Regions from separate parts of the Rothia sp. P7181 genome, predicted to be linked through region 1. Evidence: predicted binding sites of a transcription regulator. Region 1 holds the regulator's gene; each other region holds the start of a gene.
What was found. The regulator HrcA, encoded in region 1, represses chaperone genes, less so after heat shock. The targets are predictions, from matches to a motif close to TTNGCACTCGNNNNNNNCGAGTGCNAA.

Region 1 (5,613 bases):
CGTCTGTTGCATCAAGAATTGAGAAGCTAATATCATCAATGCCTTCGAGGATTTGACGTATCTGACGTAAACCAGATGCTTGCCCATGAGGTAAATCAATCTGAGTAATATCGCCCGTAACCACGATCTTTGACCCAAATCCTAGACGGGTGAGAAACATTTTCATCTGCTCAACAGTAGTATTTTGGGCTTCGTCTAAGATGATGAAGGCGTCGTTGAGCGTACGCCCACGCATATAGGCTAAGGGCGCAACCTCAATGGTTCCAGCTTCCATGAGCCGAGGAATAGATTCGGGATCTAACATATCGTGTAGCGCATCGTACAGTGGGCGCAGATAGGGGTCGATTTTATCGTTGAGTGAGCCTGGCAAAAAGCCTAATCGCTCCCCTGCCTCAACTGCTGGTCGAGTCAAAATAATGCGATTCACTTCTTTAGCTTGTAAAGCTTGAACAGCTTTAGCCATTGCGAGGTACGTTTTACCAGTACCAGCTGGGCCGATACCAAAAATAACGGTATTGTCGTCGATAGAATCTACATATTTCTTCTGGTTAATTGTTTTCGGGCGAATGCTCTTGCCACGTGAGCTGAGAATATTATGAGACATCGCAATAGCAGGGCTTGCAAGCTCTTGTGAAAGCATTCCTATAATCCGTGAAATAACCTCAGCTGTGATAGGGACAGACTGTTGACTGAGATGACGCAACTCCCCTAAGAGACGAATAACGGTCGTTACAAGTTCAGAATTTCCGGTAATCACCACATCTAAGTTCTTAGGCTGAATTGTGATGCCGGGGAACTTCTCTTCTAATAGTGTCAAAAAACTATCTGAGGGACCCAGCACAGAGACCATCTCATCATCAGAGGTGAAAGAAAATGTGCGTACGACAGATAACGGGCGATCTTGATGGGGGTGTATTGCGCTGATAGGGTTTTCTTGCACGGGTGCTCCTTAAACTCCACTGGTCAATAGTCTATCGGGGTGCTGGTCTTCTGCGGAGTATGAAGCCAACGAAAAATACTTCTTCCTGAGAGGGAAAATATTTTTGAGAATGCTTCTACCATGCCCTTGAAAGTGTATTAATCACGCAAAGTGCGGCACTTCCTGCAGTAGAGGACCGTAAGACGTGTTCCCCTAAGAGGCAAACTGTTGCACCAGCGTTTTCAAATGCTTCAAGTTCTTGCGCAGATATGCCGCCTTCTGGCCCCACTACGAGATAGATACGTTGTGGTAGGTTTTCTGAATCGTTGAGATATCGGGTCAGTGAGAGTGTTCCTTGTTCATGCAAAATAATAGCTAATGCCCCCTGCGCAATTTCTTCGGTTAGGTATTTAGCTAGCTCACGTGAGGATACTAAATTCTCAATCTGAGGGACCCAGCTACGTCGTGCTTGCTTTGCTGCAGCGCGGACAATGTTGCTCCATTTTGCGTGTGCTTTTGCTGCTCGTTCTTTTTTCCATCGGACAATAGAACGGTCAGCACTCCATGGAATGACTCCCCCAATACCTAGTTCTGTGGCTGTTTCTATAGCCAATATATCTCTGTCTTGTTTAGCTAATGCTTGAACCAGAATAATTTCAGTTGATAGCTCTTCGCGCACGATAGTGTCTACGCGAACTTCTAACCCATCATCGAGATAGGACGCCACCTCTGCGTGGGCTCGTATGCCTCTCCCATCCGCGAGGTCTATGGCCTCACCTATTTCTAAACGTTTCACGACTTTAGCATGATGCCCTTCGACCCCCTGCACGGCGATAAGTTGCCCAGGAGTTGCTGATTGAAGTTCATCAGAGGAAACATAGAAAATAGGTGAGGTCACAGAATATCCTTTGTACTTTTAGCGGTCGAAGCGTTCTTTAAAACGTGAGAAGAAACCGTGCTTCTCTCGGACTGTTTCACTAATTTTGAGATCTTCTTGACGACTATGAGCAAATTGCTGAAGCATTTCGCGTTGCTCTTCTGTCAAGTTTGTGGGTGTTTTGACCTGAACATGGACTTTGAGTGAGCCGCGGTCTGCCCGATCAAAGCGAGTGACGCCTAAGCCTTTCAGAGTGACAATATCTCCAGATTGAGTACCCGGTTTAATAGTTACTACTTGTGGACCATCAAAAGTTTCTAAGGTTACTTCAGTGCCGAGAGCAGCTGCCGCCATGCTAATAGCGATGGTGGCATGTAAGTCATCATTTTCGCGGGTAAAAGTGTCGTGTTGATTGACGCGAAGATCCACATAGAGGTCTCCTGCTGGTCCGCCTGCTGTACCAGCCTCACCATAACCAGCTAGACGCATACGCGCGCCTGAAGAAACACCAGCCGGAATTTTAATGGTGATGGGCTTCCGTTCTCGGACTCGTCCTTCACCGTAACATTCTGGGCAGGGGCTTTGAATAACAGTCCCGAAAGTATTACAAGATGGGCACGCGACAGGCTGTACTACAGTTCCAAGGATAGATTGAACTTGTCGTTGCATATATCCTTGTCCGCGGCAGGTATCACAGGTGACAGGGGCTGTTCCTTCAGCGCAACCGTCACCATCACATTTTTCGCAGGTTACTGCGGTATCAACGGTAATAGGTTTTTCTGCACCAAATACGGCGTCTTCAAGGTTGATACGAACCGTAATGCGAGCGTCTTGACCCTGACGTGTTCGGCTCGTAGGTCCCTGTTGCGGTTGGTTAAAGAAGGTCTCAAAAATATCCGAGAACCCACCGAACCCTCCGAAGTTTGCTCCCCCGAAACCACCTTGTGCCTGTCCGTTTTCGTTTCCGGTTTGGTCATAAATACGTCGTTTATCCGGGTCTGAGAGAACATCGTGGGCATGGGATACGCGCTTGAACTCTTCGGCGGCTTCTGCTGAAGGGTTAATATCAGGGTGAAGCTGGCGGGCTTTTTTACGGTATGCCTTTTTAATTTCTTCGGGGCTTGCATCAGGGGAAACACCTAATGTTTCATAGTGACTGCTCACTCACATCATCCTTATCGTGTGTTGCTATGTGTTGAAAGTATTTTGTAGAAATTCTAGTCGTTGAGAACTAACTACCCAAAATTTTTGAAAGATATTTTGCTACAGCTCGTACCGCTGCGGTACTGCCCGCATAGTCCATTCTGGTTGGTCCAACAACCCCAAGCTTAGCGGTACAACTAGGCGAGCTATATACGGAAGTCACGATAGACGTCTCGGCAAGAGGCGCCGCGCTATTTTCTGTGCCAATACGCACAGCGTATCCTCGTGGGTCTTGAGCCATCTCAGCTAGTAAGTGCAACATTGTTACTTGCTCTTCTAAAGCTTCTAAGATAGGGGCGATACTAGTACTAAAATCTTCTGTCGATTGCGCCAAATATGACGTTCCAGCAATCAGAAGTTTTGAGGTGTCCCGTGGGGATAGCAACTGCCCTAGAGCGTCAAGAACACCATTTTCTAAGCTATGAGGGGCATGATGAGATGAAGAGAACGATGATAAGAGAGCTCGCGCAACATGGTATTTCTGTTGCTGACATTTTTCGATGAGTCGAGTTCGAAGCAACTCAAGCTCTTCTTCCCTATACCGTTCAACCTGCGCTAGTCGTTGGGTGAGCTGCCCAGAGTTGCTAATCAACATTACCGTTACATGATGTTCTCCAACAGGTATCAGCTCAATATGTCGCACAACATCTTCTGGTGCTGAAGGATATTGCAGGATAGCAACTTGCTGAGTGAGCTGTGACAGTATTTTAACTGTCTGTGCAAGTATTTCGTCGATGCTGTCATAAGAATCTAAAAGACGATGAATCGCTCGTTTTTGTGCAGCTGAAAGAGGGCGAGGGTTAGAAAGCTCGTCCACGAAGAAACGATACCCTTTTTCTGTGGGAATACGTCCCGCGCTCGAATGCGGTGCTGAGATAAGACCCTGCTCTTCAAGGATAGACATATCGTTACGAACCGTGGCGCTAGAAACGCCTAAATGATGGCGTTCGATGAGCGCTTTAGACCCCACCGGCTCGCGGAAACTGATATAGTCCTCAACGATTGCTTGGAGGATCTTATGCTGACGAGATTGCGTCACGGAACCTACCTTGAAATAGAGAGAAATTAGCACTACTGCACTTTAAGTGCCAATGTAACTGTAGTACTGAAACCTATCAAAACCCTAGCGCGTACGCTCAGGGCTAATGGAATAAAATACTTACTATGGAAAATTACTATGCGTGGGGTGCTCAAGAACTCAACCAACTACACCAAAGAAGGCAACCAGAGATACAAGAAGTTCATCTGGTTCAAGGAATGCTCCTTGAAGACGTTCATAGTGGTTGGGTTGGGATTGCTAAAACGTATGAGCGTATCGGCGCTGAAGGCATGGTGGGATTAGAAGATTATCGAGGAAAAATTAAAACTTTTCCCTTGGGCTTTGGGTTTCTTCTTGAAGGGACTCCTGTCAAAGTCCTACCACCTCGCGCAAAGAATACTCGTAGTGTCCCAAAAATTAGTCGTTCGGGATCTATTGCTGTAGAGAACGCACCTGCTCAAGTTGCCCGCGCCTCACGTATCTGGGTTGAAGGTATCCACGATGCAGAACTGGTTGAAAAAGTGTGGGGACATGATTTGCGTGTTGAAGGTATTGTGGTGGAACCGTTACACGGTATCGATGACTTGCCTGATGCTGTTCGTGAGTTTTGCCCTGCACCGCACCGACGATTAGGTGTTCTTGTTGACCATCTAGTAGAAGGTTCTAAAGAAAGCCACATTGTGGCTCAGACATTACAGATACCTGGTGCTAGGAATAACGTGCAGATTGTTGGACATCCTTTTGTTGATATTTGGCAGGCTGTACGTCCTCAACGACTAGGAATAAAAAAATGGCCAGTTATTCCTCGTGAAGAAGAATGGAAAAAAGGTGTACTCAAAAGGCTAGGGTTGCCCTGCGCGAGTCAAGAAGATGTTGCTCAGGCATGGAAAAAGATTCTAGGACGAGTGAACTCTTATCAAGATTTAGAACCTACTCTGTTAGCTCCGGTTGAACAATTAATCGATTTTCTGATGGAATCACCTGAGTAAAGGTTCAGCTGTGCTAAAGGTCTCGACTAAAGTGAAGAAAAAGATTACAAAAGTTCTTCTAGATTGAACACATCAGACCTAGAATGGATTGTAATCTTTTATCTCGTAATCATTTAGCCTGTCTCGCAACTTTTAGAAGAGTGAGTGTTTTTTGAAAACTGTTGTATCCCCTGACTCTAAGTTTGAGGGTTCATCCACACCTATGAACAAGTTAACGGTCCAGCAGGATCGCAACATCGCAACCCTCGCCCACTTTGGAGGTGTCATTGGTTGCATCCCCTCGGGTATTATTCTTTACCTCTACCGAGGACGCGGACCTTTCGCCGAACAAGAAGCTCGTGAAGCATTTAATTTCACCCTCTTGCCTTCTATCGTCATCGTGTTTTCGGTACTTTTTGCTGGAACACCTAAAATTGGTTGGCTATTTGGCCTCATCGCAGCATTGACGTGGACGTACCTTGCTGTCATGTCTTTACGTGCTGGAATTAAAGTCAACCGCTCTAACCCTTACCAATATAAATTCAATACTTTTCTCTTTGAACGCATTCTCTCACTGACAGAGAAGAAAAAATAATCCTGTCAAAAA
Region 2 (6,528 bases), on a different contig from region 1:
TCGCCCTCGGTCAATGGACTGCCGATGGAGTCAGACTATTAGGCCAATGCAAAACCTCAGATACCCGTTCACATGCTGAAGTCATGGCTCCTTATGTGCAACAAACCTTAGAACAGGCTCAGCTCACCGCTAAAGACCTAGATGCTGTGCTTGTCGGTAGAGGACCTGGACCTTTCACAGGGCTACGTGCCGGCATTATGACGGCACGAGTGCTCAGCTTCGCTCATCACATTCCGTGTTACGGGCTTATGAGCTTATATGCCATCGCAGAATCTGCATATGAACATGCTCAAGAACACCAAAACCAGCGTTTTCTCGTGGCTACTGACGCCCGCCGTAGAGAAGTATATTCAGCAGAATTTGAACTCACAGAGCACGGATATCAACTCTGTACTGAACCGGCGGTAGGCTCTGCCTCCAATCTTAAAGACTTACCAGTGTACGGTGCAGGTGCCGGACTATACTCTAACGTTCTGAACGCTGCGGCTGATTTTACTCACGTTCAACCAGAGGCCTATGGCCTTCTCCACGCCGCATGGCGGTTAGGACAGAAAAACCTAAAGACCGAAACAAGTGCACTATATTTACGGGAATCTGACGCAAAAGTTCCTCAGTCTATGGTGACAGCAGGAACTGCCTAATGGAAAAAACTAGGACAACCGCAGACGGCTCAACGGTAGTGTTGAGAACATTAGAACTAGTCGATCTTGAACAAATTCATCGTCTAGAATGCGAACTCTTTCCGGTTGATGCTTGGCCGATAGAGATGTTTTTAGCAGAGGTACAGCACCCAACTCGTCATTACATTGTGCTAGAACAAGAACATCAAATTATTGGGTACGCCGGTGTTATGACAGTCGCAGACACCGCAGATGTCCAGACTCTAGCCGTCTGCTCCTCTGCGAGGGGGCGAGGCTACGGAAGATGGCTCCTCGAAACCTTGCATGAACAAGCCCTTGCCCGTGGCGCGGAACGTATCATGCTAGAAGTAAGAGCGGATAATCCTATTGCTCAGAATCTATATTTAGCTCAAGGCTATACGCCGGTGCACCGTCGTGAACGATACTATAACGATGGCGTAGACGCTCTGATAATGATGAAAAACCTCGAAAACGTTGAATCTCTCCAAGAAGAAAAACACCATGACCAATAGAGAACCCCTTGTACTAGGAATTGAATCATCCTGTGACGAAACAGGAATCGGCATCGTACGAGGAACCACACTCCTGAGCAATACGGTTTCTTCATCCATGGAAGAACACGTACGTTTTGGCGGAGTCATACCAGAAATTGCTTCTCGGGCACACCTTGAAGCGATGATTCCCGCGATAGAGCAGGCACTTGAAGAAGCTCAAGTGGACTTAGACGAAATAGACGCTATTGCTGTTACTGCAGGACCGGGCCTTGCCGGCGCGCTCATCGTGGGTGTCTCCGCAGCTAAGGCGTTAGCCGTTGCTACCGGAAAACCTCTATACGGTATTAACCATCTTGTTGCTCATGTTGGTGTCGGTCTACTTGCCCAACCGACTCGCACTCTCCACCTCGAACAACTCTGCGAACGAGGGCTCGGCGCACTATTAGTTTCTGGCGGGCACACCGAGATTCTTGCCGTTCATAACATCACATCAGATGTTCGTCTTCTTGGCGCTACCCTTGATGACGCGGCGGGGGAAGCCTACGATAAAGTAGCTCGACTTCTCGGGCTCAACTACCCTGGGGGACCTGCCATCGACCAAGCTAGTCGTTCTGGAGATTCTCAGGCTTTCCGATTCCCCCGCGGACTTTCTGCCCGAAAATTTATGGGAACAGCTGAAGCCCCCGGACCTCATCGCTATGATTTTTCTTTCTCCGGTCTCAAAACAGCTGTCGCCCGAGTCATCGAAGGATATCAAGCACGAGAAGAAACTGTACCTGTTGCAGATATTGCTGCTTCTTTCCAAGAATCGGTAGTAGACATCATCACCCATAAAGCGTTATTAGCATGTACTGAACAAGGGCTAGAAACATTGCTCTTAGGAGGTGGCGTCGCTGCAAACTCACGGCTCAGAGAGCTGCTTGCTCAACGTTGTGCTGAACATTCGGTAGAACTGATCGTTCCTGAGCTGTCTTTGTGCACTGATAACGGTGCGATGGTTGCAGCATTAGGGGCACGCCTGGTTGCTGAAGGGACAAAACCTTCTCCTTTAGAGTTCGAGACGGACTCATCGTTACCTGTGCATCTCATCTCAATATAAGAACTGGATGTCCACAATTGTCAAAGATGTGGGTTTAGAGGCATTGAGCTACTAAGTCTTTAACGACCGCACGTAAATTGCCTCCGGCCGATTGGGCAACCAGACGTTGTCTGGTGCTATTTCCTCCAGAGCCCATCATCGTCTTAATGTGCTTTAGTTCTTCAACGCACCCTAGATCTTGCGCAATGGGGGAAAGCTCGCTGACGAGTTCTTGTAAGTCTTCTTGTACAGGGCGTTCATCGTTACGATTATTTTGAATAATGATAGCGTCCAAACCATAACGTGCTGCCCGCCATTTGTTCTCTTGAACATGCCATGGTTTGAGGGCCTCTAGCTTTTCTCCTCTATCGAGTTTTCGTGAGAAAGATTCGACCAGACATTGGGTTAAAGCTGCGATAGCTGCAATATCTTTGAGCGATGACAGCCCATCACAAATACGCATTTCTACGGTGCCATAATGGGGTACTGGACGAATATCCCAACGGTTTTCACTAGGGTCGTCGATAACTCCTGTATGAAGCATATCTTGTAGATATGCTTCATATTCTTCCCAACTATCAAAGTGAAAGGGAAGTCCGGCTGTTGGAAGCTGCTGGAACATTAACGCTCTTTGGCTAACGTAACCGGTGTCTACACCTTCCCAAAAAGGGGAGGATGCCGAGAGAGCAAGTAGGTGGGGGTAGTAGGTGGTGAGTCCATCGATAATGGGTAATGCCTTGTCTCGAGAATCGACACCGACATGTACGTGAACACCGTAAATGACCATCTGTCGCCCCCAATACTGGGTACGCTCAAGCATCTTGAGATAACGTTCTTTAGAAGCTACCGGCTGGTCAAGACTCCGCGAGAAGGGGTGAGTTCCGGCGGAGAAGAACTCTATTCCTAGTGCGTCGGTGGACTGTTTGAGAGTTAATGCACTGTGACGTAACTGTTCTATGGCTTCTGCGACAGTTGTGCAGACCCCGGTGACAAGTTCTAGGGTATTATCGAGAAACTCTCCGGTGAGATGAGCACCCTCAGTAGCATCCAATAATTCGGGGTTCTTCTGCTGTACTCGTGCTAGTACTTCTTGAGCCCGAGAGCATAGCTCCTGTGTTTTGGCGTCGACAAGGGCAAGCTCCCACTCTATACCCAATGTGGATGGTGCAGACGGTGCGAAGGGAATCATTGTTCTCCTACCTGTGATGGTGTTTTTCCATGGTAGGACAGAAAAGAAGAATTACGAACTTATGACGTCATAAAGGTGAGACAGCCAACGCTAACCGTCGAGAGGTTTTACCCTCTCCAATCCGCGTTAAAATGAGTGTTCCGCTACGTCCTGTCACTGATTTTTTAGTATTTTTGTGATGTCCTAGGAGCTTGATACGTAGTTGTTCGGGAGAAATATCTACCCCTCGTTTTTTGATAGTGAGAGTGGTGATGTTATTCTTGCGTACCCACCGTTTGAGGTGTTTATCGTTAATAGGAAGCACCTGCTCTACACGATACCCTTTGAGTCCGAGAACCTGCAGGGGAGAAGAACTGGTGAGATACGCAATATGTTCGTCAATAAGTTCTGCATCGGTGGTACGAATAATTTCGCCGAGAAGATGCGCACGAATTAAAGCACCATCTGGCTCATAAATATATTCTTTGACCTCATACAGAGGTTCAGATGCTTGTTGCTGGCTGTGAGATTCATGGTAAGGGCTAGAAACCTCAGTGATAACCGATGGTTCAAAAGGGGCACTATCAAGAACGAGCGCGCTTCTTTTAACGTGAGGTCGTGCTAACGCGTTAAACCATAACACCACTTCAACGACAGATCCCTGATGGCTAATCCACTGAGCTTCACATTCTTCAGGTATCTGATCGTGGGGGATAGCTGGCCCCATTTTGACGCCCATGGCAATTCCTGTTTGTGCTAATTTTCGAATGAACGATAAAGGCGGAGAAAAATCTTCTGCATCGAAAGTGCGTGACTGCGTTTTACCATGCTGGACAGTTCGCCGTGCAGGATCAAGCCATAACCCGTCAATTTGGCGCCCAAAAGTTTGGTGAATCGCTGCTAAATCAAGCTGTTCTATATCAGCACAAAAAACCTGTGCCGACGGAAAATCCATAAGATTATATTGGGCATAGCTAGCTGTTCTCTGATCAATCTCTACAGCAGTAACGGCTAACCCCGCCTGCGCAAAACTGAGTGAGTCAGCACCAATACCACACCCTAAATCTGCGACAGAATCAATCTGTGCTTGTGCAAAGCGCTGTGCATGTACCATCGCAACAGCTTGACGAGTGGACTGTTCATACCCAGCTTCGGTTAAAAGCATTTGGTGAGCTTGTTGCCCAAATTTTTCAAGAGCTTTTGTTCTGTTCTTTGCTTGAGTCAAAATCTTATGGACACTATCTGCGCTAAAGCCTTGTGCTCGTAATTGCGTCGCATGATTAAGCGCATGACTATCGTTATAGGGGACGAACAAAGCAATTGCTTCTAACTCTTCTTGAGTTTCTTCAACTGCTGGTGCCGGATGTACAGAGGTGCTCATAGTCGTCAGTGTCCTTATGTTTGGTTAGAGCTCATATTATAGATGCGCTGTGTGCGAAACTGGCGGGTTTTCTTGACCTTCTCTAGGGTACGGCTCTAAAGTTTGTGTTAGCACTTAAGAGCTGACAGTGCTAATAATTCTTGAGGAAGTATCGGCACCGCGACGACGAAACTCCCTCAAAGCACTACTTAGCTCAAACATCAGAAATGTTAAAAGAACATCAAGGAGCAAAAATGTCCTCCATCAAACCACTCGAAGACCGCGTAGTTGTCCAGATTCTCGAAGCAGAACAGACCACCGCATCCGGACTTGTTATCCCTGATACCGCTAAAGAGAAGCCACAGGAAGCAAAAGTTATCGCAGTTGGCCCCGGACGCACCGACGAAAAAGGCAACCGCATCCCCGTTGACGTAGCAGAAGGCGACATCGTCATCTTCTCCAAATACGGCGGAACCGAAGTATCCTTCGGCGGAGCAGACTACCTCATCCTCTCCGCACGCGACGTATTGGCTATCGTCAACAAATAATCTTTTCCGCACACAATACAAAGGAGCTAAGAATTCATGGCAAAACAGCTTGAATTCAATGACGCAGCTCGCAAGAGCCTGCAAGCTGGTGTGGATAAACTCGCAAATGCTGTCAAAGTGACGTTGGGCCCTCGCGGGCGCAATGTAGTTCTTGATAAGCAGTGGGGCGCACCTATCATTACTAATGACGGTGTATCTATCGCTCGTGAAATTGAACTAGAAGACCCATACGAAAACCTTGGCGCTCAGCTCGCCAAAGAAGTCGCCACCAAAACAAACGATGTAGCAGGTGACGGTACAACTACTGCAACCGTACTCGCTCAAGCGCTTGTTTCTGAAGGTCTGCGTAACGTCACCTCTGGTGCCGCACCAGGAGAAGTCAAACGAGGCATCGAAACAGCTGTTCGCGCTGTCTCCCAACGACTCCTTGAAAACGCCAGAGACGTTCAAGGCGAAGAAGTTGCACACGTAGCGGCTATCTCAGCACAGTCCCCAGAAATTGGTGAACTGCTTGCCCAAGCTTTCGACAAAGTCGGACAAGATGGCGTCATCACCATCGAAGACGGTTCAACCACAGAAATTGAACTGGAAATTACCGAAGGTATGCAATTCGACAAAGGCTACCTCTCACCATCATTCGTTACCGACTCTGATCGTGCAGAAGCAGTCCTCGAAGATAGCCTCATCCTGCTCTACCAAGGCAAAATCTCAACTGTTGCTGAGATTATGCCACTGCTAGAAAAAATTGTTCAGGCGAAAAAACCGCTGACCATCATCGCAGAAGACGTAGACGGAGAAGCTCTTAGCACCCTCGTCGTCAATAAGCTTCGAGGAAACCTCAACGTCGTTGCCGTCAAAGCTCCTGGCTTCGGCGACCGCCGCAAAGCAATTATGCAAGACCTTGCAATTCTTACCGGCGGAACCGTTATCACCGGAGAACTTGGAATCTCCCTTGACTCAGTCACTATCGACCAGCTCGGCTCAGCACGCCGTGTTACCGTCACCAAAAACAACACCACCATCGTTGAAGGTGCCGGTAGCTCTGCAGACGTCGCTGAACGAGTCAACCAACTCCGCGCAGAAATTGAGCGAGTCGACTCCGAATGGGACCGCGAAAAGCTCAAAGAACGTCTGGCAAAACTTGCCGGTGGTGTTGGAGTTATCAAAGTTGGTGCAGCAACCGAGGTCGAAGCGAAAGAACGTAAACACCGCATTGAAGATGCAGTATCCTCTACCCGT
Region 3 (6,528 bases), on a different contig from region 1:
TTCTTGTCCTTGACGGTATAAAGCTGCAGCAACAGAAGAATTCGTTTGGAAGAAGCTCTGTGGTCGTAAATGTAAGGTGATATCGTTCGCCGTCATTGCAAGAGTCTGGGCAGAGCTAAGAATAATTTCTTCATCACCTTCAACTCGTGCAATCGGTTCGCGTAAAAGATTGACAGAAAAAACCCGAAGCTGTGGTAAACGTTCTTGAAGCCACGGTAAAGAACGTTTGATGGGAACAATTAACTTTTTAGAACGCAAAACGCAACGCACCATCAACTCCCCCGAAGAAGACGCTGTCATGAGAATATTTTTGAGCTCTCCTTTACGCGTTTTAATGTGGTAGGGAGTCAGCTGAGCCCGAGTAATAAATTCTTTAAGAACCGGCATAGCTTTTAACAACGCAGGCTCGTAAAGAGGACATTGGCTCAGGTCAGTCCCTTGCCCAGAAGAACCATCAACGATACCGAGTACGGGGTGATAGCTGGTTCCAGAAACCACTATTTTTGCTTTGTTTCGGAAGTTTTTCTGTTGACTAGGAACAGCGTCGAGCCACTTAATCTGTGGGTATCCTGCCGCTAGTTCACGCATATGACGTTTTTTAGCGGAAAGTTGTTCTGGGTAAGGAACATCCAGTTCAGTGCACGAAAAACATTGGTGAGTATCAAAATAGTGGCATTGCATAGCTCAACTATCCTACCGGAGTCCGAATATCCAACATAGATTCAAAGGAAATAAGACTCTTAAATAAAACGGGAGTATAACCGTTTTGGCAATTCTCAAAACACATGTGAATGTTATAAATAGCAATGTCTATAAATGTTCATATCTCCGGCTCTAGAAAATTAATAAATGCAGTTCAGCAGGACGTCCCTACACTCAAGCAAGAGCACAAGATACCCCGAGAGGATACATGGATGAGGCACACAGACTTGACACCCCGTACTTGGTGTTCATACACCATAACGATATTTTTAACTGGTCTTATTAGTGTAGGATATGGTGCCGTTGATCTTGTGATGGTTGCACACAAAGGAGCACCCGCGATAGCAGCAGTTGGACTAGGAGAAATTATTGCGGGCGCATTATTTGCACTTCTAGGACTTGGAATAGTTGACAGCTTATCAGCCCATATTGCTTCAGAAGAAGGCTGTAATAACTTAGAAAACAAAATTAATATTTTTTTAGGAGCTATGGTAGTTCTTCTCATCCCAGCAACGGCATTGGGATTGTTAATAGCGTCTACCCTAGAACCTATTCTTCAGTTATTTGTCCAAGATGATGACATCGTTACACTTACTTCTCATTATACGTGGATTAGGCTTATCAGCCTTCCTATTGCAATTGTCTTTATGCTTTTTGCTGAATCACTTAAAATCTGCGGTCTAAAAAGTTGGAGTCTTCTACTACTAATAGTTGGGTTTGGTGCTAATGCCGCTCTCAATGGGTTAGTACTATACACACCTCTAGAAACAATATTTCCTTCACCACTAGCAGCAATATCAACAACAACAACTATAGTACAAATATGTAATACTATTCTTGCAGGTTGGGTTCTCTACAAGTCTTTAAAACAACGCAAAACCGATTTTAGAAAACCTAGCTGGACAGAAATTTATGATGAATCCGCTACAATCGGTAAGTCCGCTCCAGGAATTGGGATACGCCATTTTAATGACTATATAGGAACTATTGCTGTCATTTTTCTTTTAGGAACATTTGGAGTAGAAACTTTAGCTGCAGTTACTGTTGCTACAAAAATATGGAGCTTATACTGTCGAATTCCCCAAGCTTGTGTATCTGGAACTTTTGTCTTTTACGCTTACGCAATAAGACGTTCAGAAAAATATTCAGGAAAAGCAGACCTACGCGAAACCGCTCAACGCTTATTGCGATACGCTATGATACCGACGTATCTTGGAGCATTGATACTTGCTTTTTATTCGCCCTTGTTTATATCAATTTTCGCTTCAGATAGCTTAAATAAAGATTTAACTCGTTATCTACTTCTAGCCTTCCTCATAACAGTGCCGGTATACCTTATTGAAAAAAATTATGGCGAGATGTTAACAGTTAAAGGCCGTGGTAGGGTACTTGCTGTTGGCTCATCTTTTAGTACCTATTTAATTGCCATCCCTCTAGCAACAATAGGAACTTTTTGGCTAGAATCACCAGTATTCGTCATATTGGCTGAAGGAATCTCGTCGTTGGTTCTTGCCTTAATATTTCATAAATCGCTACAACTTTGTGAATTTGAGGAAAATTATTTCCCGCGAGCGAGTTTATCCCACAACCGGCTAGGCAACACAGAATGAGCCAAAAGAAGAGGACGCGCCCCAAAACCAGCAACATAACGAGTCTTCGGACGAGAAGCCGAGACAGCTTGTACCAACGCACGAGTAATCACCTGAGGATCAGAAGCCCACCGAGCATAAAGCTGACGCATCCGCTCTGCAGTCGCCCGAGCAGAATTCTCATAGGCTCCACCCTCAGCAACCCTCTCCAAATTCTCTATTGCCACATCACTCCACTGACTAGCAATAGCACCAGGCTCAATGAGCACCACCTCAATGCCCAAGGGTTCAAGCTCCATACGCAAGCTATCACTGAGCCCTTCTAAAGCATATTTTGTGGCGTGATACCAACCACCAAATGAAGTGGTTAAACGTCCAGCAATAGAAGACACATTAATAATTCTTCCGCGCTTTGCTTCACGCATCGCAGGAAGAACAGCACGAGTAAAAGCAGCCAGCCCAAAAACGTTAACATCAAATTGGTGTCGAGCCTCGGCTAAAGAGACATCTTCAATCGCACCGTACATCCCATAGCCGGCATTATTGATGAGCACGTCAATACGGCCCGCTTCAGCTAGGACGAAATCCACCACTTTCTTGATAGTTTCTTCATCCGTCACATCAGCATATAGTGGCGTCACACCGTATTGTTTCAGCGGCTCCATCAGCTGAACCCGCCGAGCCACAGCGTACACGCGATGCCCTTGCTGAGCTAAGCTCACTGCCGCGTCATATCCGATTCCGCTAGAAGCACCTGTAATAATGATGACTGCACTCATTGTTCTTCCTTCATCAATCCATCGTACGTTCAGAATACTCTTTAATTCCCACTTTTTCCTTCTCTAAGAGGAAGAAACCAGCCACAACGTCTGAGGGGTTTTCCCTTTCTCATGCTAAAAGACGGTGCCCCGATACCAGTAAAGTATCGGAGCACCGCCCCACAGAAAATTTTCAACGTATCGTTGAAAAAATTACATCATGCCGCCCATACCAGGATCCATAGCAGGTGCAGCACCAGCAGGTTCAGGCTTGTTAGCAACAACAGCCTCAGTGGTCAAGAAGAGACCAGCGATAGAAGCAGCGTTCTGCAACGCAGAACGAGTCACCTTAACAGGGTCGTTGATACCAGCAGCCATCAGGTCTTCGTACTCACCGGTTGCAGCGTTCAAACCGGTACCAGCAGGCAAACCGCGAACCTTATCAACAACAACACCGGGTTCTAGACCAGCGTTGGTCGCAATCTGCTTCAACGGTGCGTCGATAGCAACCTTGACGATATTTGCGCCAGTTGCCTCATCACCGGTGAGTTCAAGCTTCTCGAAGGCTTTAGTGCCAGCCTGAATCAAAGCAACGCCACCACCGGCGACAATGCCTTCTTCAACAGCTGCCTTTGCGTTACGAACAGCATCTTCAATGCGGTGCTTACGTTCTTTGAGTTCAACCTCAGTTGCAGCACCAGCCTTGAGAACAGCAACGCCACCGGCAAGTTTAGCCAAGCGCTCCTGAAGCTTCTCACGGTCATAATCAGAATCGGAGTTAGCAATCTCGCCACGAATCTGAGCTACGCGACCTTCAATAGCAGCTGCGTCGCCAGCACCTTCAATGATGGTGGTCTCGTCCTTAGTAACAACAACCTTACGTGCAGAGCCAAGAAGGTCAATAGTTGCTTGGTCCAACGACAAACCGACTTCTTCGGTAATAACCTGTCCACCAGTCAAGATAGCGATATCTGCCATCTGAGCTTTACGACGGTCACCAAAGCCAGGAGCTTTGACAGCAACAGACTTGATAGAACCACGCATCTTGTTCAAAACCAGTAGTGCAAGAGCTTCGCCCTCAACATCTTCTGCGATGATAAGAAGTGGCTTACCAGCCTGCATAACCTTCTCAAGAACAGGTACAAGATCTTTCACATTAGAGATCTTGGAGTTCACAATGAGAATATAAGGATCCTCAAGGACTGCTTCTTGACGGTCTGGGTCAGTGACGAAGTATCCGGAGAGGAATCCTTTATCAAAGCGCATACCTTCGGTGAGCTCAAGCTCTAGACCAAAAGTATTGGACTCTTCAACAGTGATGACGCCTTCTTTGCCGACCTTTTCCATAGCTTCTGCAATGAGCTTACCAATTTCGGTGTCGCCAGCAGAGATAGATGCGGTTGCAGCGATTTCTTCTTCAGTCTCAACTTCTTTAGCAGAAGAAAGAAGTTCAGCGGTAACCGCTTCAACAGCTTTCTCAATACCGCGCTTGAGGCTGAGAGGATCTGCACCAGCAGCAACGTTGCGGAGGCCTTCACGAACAAGTGCCTGAGCAAGAACAGTTGCAGTAGTGGTACCGTCACCAGCAACGTCATCGGTCTTTTTAGCAACTTCTTTGACCAGCTCTGCGCCGATCTTCTCGTATGGATCTTCGAGTTCGATTTCTTTAGCGATAGAAACGCCATCATTGGTAATCGTGGGAGCACCCCAAGACTTTTCCAAAACAACGTTACGACCACGAGGTCCGAGAGTAACCTTCACAGCATCTGCTAGGGTATTCAGACCCTTTTCAAGGCCACGACGTGCCTCTTCTTCAAAAGCAATGAGCTTTGCCATTATGCTTAATCCCTCCTGGACTAAGAAAGTATTTTTCTCTCAGTTGTGCCCGCGACGGACGATGTTCTATAAGCCATGTTCTTCACAACTTATAAAGACATCTCACAAGATGAAAGTAGATATTCTCAAAGCTACCTACCGCGAATCTAGCACTAGGATTTAGCAGTCGGAGACTTTGAGTGCTAACAACAATTTTGACACCTCAAAGCACAGAGCGCAAACCTCTTGAAAGAACAAACACACTTAATCGCCCATAGCGCACAGATTACGGGGCAACGGCAGGAAGATAATCAGAGGCAAGAACAACATACAACGGGGAAGAACCAGAAGAACGCTCTTGAATATAACCAATACCTAACGCATCAGCCAAAGTATTAGCCTGCTGCTCATAACCGGCAGAATAAAACACTGTCGAAACATACACAGGCGTATCCTTCCAATTCTCTGTCACGGGCACAGGATAGCCTAAAGCCTCCACACGCTGAGTCAGTTCTGAAGCAGCACCCGTATAGGCCGAAGAGTTATAAACCTCAACCTTAATATCAGCAGGATCAGTAGGAGCATAAGTTGGAGTCACAGCGCTTTCTGAAGCAGTAGCACTCGCAGAGCCTGTTTCAGAAGCCACCGGAGAAAGAGTGCGTGGCTGAACCACAAACATGACTGCACCCACCAGAAGCGCAAGCGCACCAGCAACAACAATCAGAAGAGTCTGCCTCGTAGCATGAGCATTACCTAGAGGCTCACCACGATAAGCACCACGACGTTTTGAATTTTCAGGTACGTCGTCGAATTCATCATGAGGATACGAGTTCACATTAATCTCCGATAGCTACAAGCAATAGTTCTTCCATCTAGAGTACACAGGCTACAACCTAAAAACCCTTTTATTTTCCGTGGACTATCATCATAAAGAGCTCAAGACACCGAAAATTCAGGGCTTAGAATTGTCGCGTTGTTCCCTTAACCGACGCATCAACGCTGGTTCCTGAGCAATGACACGAGGAGAATCTATCAGTTCGTTAAGAATCTGATAATACGCTGTTGGATTTAATCCCAAACGTTCTCGAATCACTCGTTCTTTCGTCCCAGGATAACGCCAACGTTGCTTCTCTAAAGCAATCATCTTTTCTTCTTGTTCTGTTAACCCCGTATCGATAGTGTGCTGAGGAGCGTCCAACTCAGAAGTATCTTCGTGCATATCACTCCCCGACCTTCCTTAAAACGGTATGATAAAAAGCCCTATTGTATCTTATGTGTTCTGCCTAAAAATACACATATGGTGACGCATAGCAACCATTCAAACGGTGAGAACGGAATCTCATGCCCGCTTTACCCCTTAAAGAAATTATGTCTCCAGACTGGGCTGAAGCCCTAGCCCCAGTAGAACACAATATCCGTGCCATGGGCGACTTTTTACGTCAAGAACACCAAGCTGGACGACGCACACTACCGCCGTCACAACAAATCTTCCGAGCCTTCCAAGAACCGCTAGCACAAGTTAAAGTTCTTATCATTGGGCAAGACCCGTACCCCACCATCGGGCATGCGATGGGGCTGTCCTTCTCTGTACACCCGCAAGTGCGCCCTATCCCACGTTCACTTCAAAATATTTATCGTGAACTATCCTCCGATATGAACATTAC

Region 2: the regulator HrcA is predicted to act here: its motif matches at 4,870-4,896, upstream of groES (co-chaperone GroES).
Region 3: the regulator HrcA is predicted to act here: its motif matches at 5,045-5,071, upstream of groL (chaperonin GroEL).

The regions. Positions count from the first base shown of each region.
Region 1 covers NZ_JBLXXZ010000020.1:11,906-17,518, forward strand. The annotation lists gene ACN08Z_RS08105 (PhoH family protein) at 1-850, opposite strand, end outside; gene ACN08Z_RS08110 (16S rRNA (uracil(1498)-N(3))-methyltransferase) at 1,056-1,817, opposite strand; gene dnaJ (molecular chaperone DnaJ) at 1,836-2,960, opposite strand; gene hrcA (heat-inducible transcriptional repressor HrcA) at 3,028-4,038, opposite strand; gene ACN08Z_RS08125 (DUF3097 family protein) at 4,164-5,027, shown strand; gene ACN08Z_RS08130 (DUF4870 domain-containing protein) at 5,230-5,601, shown strand.
Region 2 covers NZ_JBLXXZ010000002.1:68,843-75,370, reverse strand. The annotation lists gene tsaB (tRNA (adenosine(37)-N6)-threonylcarbamoyltransferase complex dimerization subunit type 1 TsaB) at 1-641, shown strand, start outside; gene rimI (ribosomal protein S18-alanine N-acetyltransferase) at 641-1,153, shown strand; gene tsaD (tRNA (adenosine(37)-N6)-threonylcarbamoyltransferase complex transferase subunit TsaD) at 1,143-2,234, shown strand; gene ACN08Z_RS01660 (glutamate--cysteine ligase) at 2,269-3,402, opposite strand; gene ACN08Z_RS01655 (THUMP-like domain-containing protein) at 3,470-4,762, opposite strand; gene groES (co-chaperone GroES) at 4,996-5,289, shown strand; gene groL (chaperonin GroEL) at 5,326-6,528, shown strand, end outside.
Region 3 covers NZ_JBLXXZ010000001.1:118,450-124,977, forward strand. The annotation lists gene rlmC (23S rRNA (uracil(747)-C(5))-methyltransferase RlmC) at 1-681, opposite strand, end outside; gene ACN08Z_RS00570 (MATE family efflux transporter) at 930-2,312, shown strand; gene ACN08Z_RS00575 (oxidoreductase) at 2,261-3,070, opposite strand; gene groL (chaperonin GroEL) at 3,263-4,885, opposite strand; gene ACN08Z_RS00585 (LytR C-terminal domain-containing protein) at 5,151-5,699, opposite strand; gene ACN08Z_RS00590 (DUF3263 domain-containing protein) at 5,817-6,083, opposite strand; gene ACN08Z_RS00595 (uracil-DNA glycosylase) at 6,206-6,528, shown strand, end outside.